DNA from 2 places in the Jeotgalibacillus sp. JSM ZJ347 genome. Region 1 is predicted to be linked to the other one. Evidence: riboswitches for the same ligand, from Rfam matches in the RefSeq annotation. Region 1 holds a riboswitch; the other holds the start of a gene.
What was found. A riboswitch is a leader RNA that binds a small molecule or an ion and turns the genes downstream of it on or off. The one in region 1 is predicted to bind S-adenosylmethionine.
Positions count from the first base shown of each region.

Region 2: it holds a riboswitch for S-adenosylmethionine, as region 1 does, so the genes downstream of both, ACH6CZ_RS07730 (sulfite oxidase-like oxidoreductase) here and metK (methionine adenosyltransferase) in region 1, are expected to answer to the same signal.

Region 1 is NZ_JBISEN010000001.1:16,226-19,386, forward strand. It holds gene pckA (phosphoenolpyruvate carboxykinase (ATP)) at 1-1,132, opposite strand, end outside; SAM riboswitch class I at 1,497-1,637, shown strand; gene metK (methionine adenosyltransferase) at 1,795-2,994, shown strand.
Region 2 is NZ_JBISEN010000002.1:382,564-385,724, reverse strand. It holds gene mtnA (S-methyl-5-thioribose-1-phosphate isomerase) at 1-23, opposite strand, end outside; gene mtnK (S-methyl-5-thioribose kinase) at 20-1,234, opposite strand; gene ACH6CZ_RS07730 (sulfite oxidase-like oxidoreductase) at 1,250-1,912, opposite strand; SAM riboswitch class I at 2,165-2,285, opposite strand; SAM riboswitch class I at 2,869-2,977, shown strand; gene ACH6CZ_RS07725 (2,3-diketo-5-methylthiopentyl-1-phosphate enolase) at 3,054-3,161, shown strand, end outside.

The DNA.
Region 1 (3,161 bases):
GCTTTGATGTATAGCCGCTCAGGAAGTGATACATTGCCTGCTCCTTCGTCAGCTTTGAGATCGGAGGCAGTACGCCGAATGCGTCAGCTGTCAGGAAGACAATTGTATTCGGATGACCGGCTCTGCTCGGATCAACAATATTTTTCATCGCCTGCAGCGGGTACGCAGCACGTGTGTTTTCAGTTAATGAAGAATCATCATAATCCGCTTCATGCGTCTCAGGGTCAAGTACGACATTTTCAAGGACTGAACCAAAGCGGATTGCATCAAAAATTTGCGGCTCTTTTTCCTCTGAAAGGTTGATGCATTTTGCATAACATCCACCTTCAATATTGAAGACGCCGTTATCAGACCAGCCGTGCTCATCATCCCCGATCAGCTTACGGTCAGCATCTGCTGAAAGCGTCGTTTTACCAGTTCCGGAAAGTCCGAAGAACAGTGCAACGTCACCTTCTGCTCCAACATTTGCAGAACAGTGCATCGGCAGAATATCATTTTGCGGCAGCAGGTAATTCATGACTGAGAAAATGGATTTTTTCATCTCACCTGCATATTCAGTACCACCGATTAAAATGGTACGCTGCTCAAATGATACAACGATAAATGTTTCTGAATTTGTGCCGTCTGTTTTTGGATCTGCCTTTAGCGAAGGCGCAGATAAAATGGTAAACGGTGCTTCATTCTGGCTGGTCCATGCTTCACCTTTTTCAGGGCGGATAAACAGCTGGTGAGCAAAGAGGTTATGCCATGCGCGCTCGTTAACAACGCGGATTGGAAGGCGGGAAGCAGCGTCAGCACCTGCGAAGCCTTCAAAGACGAATACTTCTTCTTTTTCACCAAGATGATTCAGTACTTTCGTATATAAACGGTCAAATGAGTCTTCAGAGATCGGCTGATTGACTTTACCCCAGTCAATCTTGTCACGCACAGAAGCTTCATCTACAATAAATTTATCTTTAGGAGAGCGGCCTGTATAAGTCCCCGTTTCAGCTCTGACAGCGCCTGTTGAAGTGATTGTACCTTCTTCTCTCATTAATACTTTTTCAACTAGCTGGGGTACAGAAAGGTTCTTATTCACGCGTTCACTCATTAATAGTTCTTTTAATTCTGAAGTGTTTCGGATTGTTGTCATGTTATCTCCCACCTTTTCAGTAAGTCATTCACCTTTGTTCGAAATTAGTATAACACATTCAAACGAATAGTCTATACTAATTGCGGATTTCATTAAAAAATCTTATTTTGTTATCTTCCTCGAAGTTGGCTGTTAATTTTCGCTCCAGGGGGGACGCTTTCCGTGGCCGGGCGGTGAGCCCGCAGGCTTCGCCGTTGCCTCACATGTCCCTTCCTGCGAGCCGCCCCCTTACGCTCTAATTAACAGCTGTGCAAGTACAACAATGGATTAAAATAAACGCAAGATCAAGAAAACTTCTCATCATCATACATATTATGATTGACATTAGACATGCATTTCCGTATGATAGTTTTTTGAACGGATACTCTTATCCCGAGCTGGTGGAGGGACAGGCCCTATGAAACCCAGCAACCTGCTCTGCAAAAAAGCGTGATGCTTTTGCGGTCCAAACAATTGGAGCGAAGGTGCTAACCTGGAGCAAGACAACTGTCTTGAACGATAAGAGTGAAAGGCGAACTGATTATGAACCTTTCCTCAAACATGCGATTGGGGAGAGGTTTCTTTTATTTTTAGCCGAAACTTGGATGATCTGGTAGGTTAACGTTCGATCTCTAAGGGTAATGAGTACCGTCGACTATTTGCTTCACAAGGAGGAGACTTATATGTCTGTAAAACGTCGTTTATTTACATCCGAGTCCGTAACTGAGGGACATCCGGATAAAATCTGTGATCAGATTTCTGATTCAATTCTTGATGCAATCTTAAAGGATGATCCGAATGCCCGTGTGGCGTGCGAAACTTCTGTTACAACCGGACTTGTTCTGGTAGCGGGAGAAATCTCAACTTCTACTTATGTAGATATCCCTAAGATCGTACGTGAAACGATCAAAGAAATCGGTTATACACGTGCTAAATACGGTTTTGATGCGGATACGTGTGCAGTATTAACTTCGATTGATGAGCAGTCACCTGACATCGCTGCAGGAGTTGACCGCTCACTTGAAGACCGTGAAAGCCAGATGACTGACGCTGAAATCGAATCAATCGGTGCCGGTGACCAGGGACTGATGTTTGGTTATGCAAATAACGAAACAACTGAACTGATGCCACTGCCAATCTCACTTGCTCACAAACTGTCACGCCGTCTGACTGAAGTGCGTAAAGAAGATATTCTTCCTTACCTGCGTCCTGATGGTAAAACACAGGTTACGGTTGAGTATGATGAAAACGACAAACCGGTACGTGTTGATACAATTGTTATCTCAACGCAGCACCACCCGGAAGTCAGCCTGGAGCAGATCCAGCGCAATCTGAAAGAACATGTCATCAACCAGGTTGTTCCTGCTGAACTGATTGATGAAGAAACAAAATACTTCATTAACCCGACTGGCCGTTTCGTTATCGGCGGACCTCAGGGGGATGCAGGTCTGACTGGCCGTAAGATCATCGTTGATACGTACGGTGGATATGCGCGTCACGGCGGCGGTGCATTCTCAGGTAAGGATGCAACAAAAGTTGACCGCTCAGGTGCTTATGCTGCACGTTATGTTGCAAAAAACATTGTGGCTGCTGGTCTTGCTGATAAATGTGAAGTACAGCTTGCATACGCAATCGGCGTGGCGCAGCCTGTTTCGATTTCAGTTAATACTTTCGGAACTGGTAAAGTAGACGAAGAGACGCTTGTAGAGCTGATCCGCAATCACTTTGACCTTCGTCCGGCAGGTATTATTAAAATGCTTGATCTTCGCCGTCCGATCTATAAGCAGACTGCTGCTTACGGACACTTTGGCCGTAATGATCTTGATCTTCCATGGGAAAGAACAGATAAAGCGGATGCGCTGAAGCAAGAAGCTAACGCATAATATGATTCAGATCCGGAATGTATCCTTTGAGATATATTCCGGATTTTTTTGTTGATGCGGGTTAGGTCAAATGTCACTTTTCTCCGAACACGATCTAGTATTCTTTGAACAACCACGTTTATTCTCCGAACATCGACAACCATTCCACGAACCACGCCACGCAAACA
Region 2 (3,161 bases), on a different contig from region 1:
ACCGGTTTGATAAAGTTTGTCATTTTGCCAGCCCCTTCAGATAAGCAGTCAGGCTTTTCGGTGAGCGCCATACTGTGCGGTTGAAAATCAGAGATCTTCCAGTTTCAATCGCGCGCTGCTGAGCCTGCAGTCTGCCTGCATCGTCTTCAATGCCGTCAATATCCTCAACGTGCGCAAGGCCAATAATACGGCGGATTGTTTTACAGCCTGCAAATCCGAGCGTATCCTGCCAGATCTTTTCAAGCACATAATCTGCATACTGTCCTGTTCGCTGTCTTTCTTCAAACCCTTTTTCAAGTAAAAGCTCACGGTAGCGTTTTTCGAATACTGCCCACGTTTGTTCGATTGTTTCAAGCAAATAAGTATTAATCTCACTGCGTTTACTTTCATCTGCTCTTTCCTGCTGTGCAATATAGTTCAGCGTCAGGTTGGCAATAAATGCGCCAATATCAAATCCCGCCGGCCCGTAAAATGCAAATTCAGGATCAATGACTTTGGTTGATTCCTCTGTAACGAATACACTGCCTGTATGCAAGTCCCCGTGTAGCAGCGTTTCACCTTCAGTCAGGAATTGTTTTTTCAATTTTGCGACTTCAAAGATTAAACGATCATCCTGCCACAGTGACTCCACCGCTTCCTGAAGGTTTTCAGGGTACGAGTTGGATTCTGCATTTTGATAGGGGTCTGTAAAAACCAGCTTTTCTGTAATATCACACAGGTCAGGATTCACAAACTGACGTGCCAGCTTTTTCTTTTCGATCGGTCCAAGCGCTTCATCTGAGGCGTTGAACAGGTTTTCTGCAAGATAGATGCCAACGTGTGCTGAAATGTGGGGATACAGATTCCCTTCAAGCAATCCTTTTCTGAGAATCACATGATCAGACAGATCTTCCATTACCGTTACTGCAAAGTCATCGTCATAATCGAATACTTCCGGTACAAGTGAAGGTACATATTTCGCTGCTTCCTGCAGTGCCTGGCGCTCAATGCGTGCACGGTCTAGCGATAGCGGCCAGCTTTCTCCGACAACCTTTGCATATGGCAGCGCCTGTTTCACAACAAGTGATTTGTCAGTCTGCAGATCTTTGACGATAAACACGTAGTTCAGGTTGCCGTCTCCAACTTCCTTACACGTTACCTGCTCTTTATCCGTAATCAGTCCCTTTTGCTCTAAATAAACGAGGACACTCTGTTCAGTAAATGGTTCATACACATGCTCACGTACGTTTGTCATGATCGTTCCTCTCCTTTAATCAAATTCTTTTTTATGCCATTCATCTTCAGGAATATCAAGGTCCTCTCCTGAAAAACGCTCTTCTCTGAATACTTCACCGTAGTTATGAAATCCGTTACGCTCCCAGAATCCGGGGCGGTCTTCCTGTAAAAATTCAATCCCTCTGATCCACTTCACACTCTTCCAGAAATACAGGTGTGGTACGATCAGTCTGAATGGATACCCATGCTTTGCTGTCAGCGGCTTTCCTTCAAATGAGTGTGCCAATATAATATCTTCTTTCAGCAGATCCTCAAGCGGTAAATTCGTTTCGTAATCATGGTCTCCATAGATCATCACGTGCTTTGTTCCTTCTGGAATCTCATAGCCTTTCAGTAAGTCCCTGATCGTAACGCCTGTAAATGCATTATCGAATCTCGACCACCTTGTAACGCAGTGGATATCTTTGACAATTGTCGTCTGCGGCAGCTGCATGAGCTCGTCATATGTAAATTTCCTTTTTGCTGCACCCTCACCAAATATCGTGAAATCCCATGTAGCAAGATTGTATTCAGGGACTTCTCCTTCATGCAGAATCGGAAATTTTTCTGTCAGCGTCTGACCTGGCGGGAGTCTGCCATCGTGTGTATTTTTCTGTACCGGCGGCCGAGCTTTTTTCAACCGTTCTGCCTTACCCATTGTTTCACGCTCCTTGTTTACTTCTGTATAAGCCGGCAGATGATCTCCGCTTCAGGCGGACGCTTTCCGCAGGGCCGGCGGTGAGCCTCCTCGCGCTTCGCACTGCGGGGTCTCACCTGTCCGGCTTCTCCTGCTGGAGTCGCCGCCTTACGCTCCAATCATCTGCTGTGCAGACACACTATTTTTTTATTAAATTTAAAAATAAAAAGCCCCTTTCTAAGATAGAAAGAGGCAGAATTAGACTGATTCGACCTCTTATCTCTCAGACCATTACGTCTGTTGGATGTAGCACCGTGTCCCTGCTGAATGTATACAGCGGGGCCGGTTGCCGGGCTTCATAGGGCCAATTCCCTCAGCCAACTCTCGATAAGAGTGGTGTATGTAGTTGGTTGTTTTTGGTTATTGCGATTTCATAATTGCAAGTTTACGGAATTGACTGACGGTTTGTCAACGGGTTTTTTAAAATTAATTTTTGAAGGCTTCCGGTAACCGCTGTTGACCTGCGTTCCAGGCGGATGCTTTCCGCGGGGACGGCGCTGAGCCTCCTCACGCTGCGCCTTGCGGGGTCTCAGCTGTCCGTCACATCCCGCTGGAGTCACCGCCTTCCACTCCGGTCAACAGCTTAATTTGTCTGTTAAAAGTATATATAGTTGGTTGATCAATTATTTCACATCCTTTTAAGTTTGTTAAAAAAATCTTACTATCTGTACAGCGAATGATTGAAGCGGAAGGGGGCGACTCCTGCGGCAGGAAGGGACAGGTGAGGCAATAGCAAAGCCTGCTGGCTCAACGCCCGGCCGCGAAGTCCCCTGAAGCGGAAATCATCCGCCAAACTATAAAGCAGTCATATATTTGCAAACCAAAAATATAATTTTCTGAAAAAACTGCTTGACGGCTTTGAAGATGTCTGCCATAATTCGGTACATGATTTTAAATCCAACCGAATACGTATGAAACTCTTATAAAGAGCAGGTGGAGGGACGAGCCCGATGAAACCCGGCAACCTGTTTCAGCTTATGCTGATTCAAGGTGCTAATTCTCACAGCGACAGCTGAAGGATAAGAGGAAGAACGTTCATTTTGATGTCCGCTTCCTCTTTGGGAGCGGATTTTTTATTTCTGTTTTTGAAAGGATGTCTATAATGTCAAAAATTACAGCGACTTATCTCGTGCATGATGCAAAAGGAAATTTAGAAAAAAAGGCTGAGTCTATTGCCCTTGGTCTGACGGTCGGTTCATGGACGGACCTC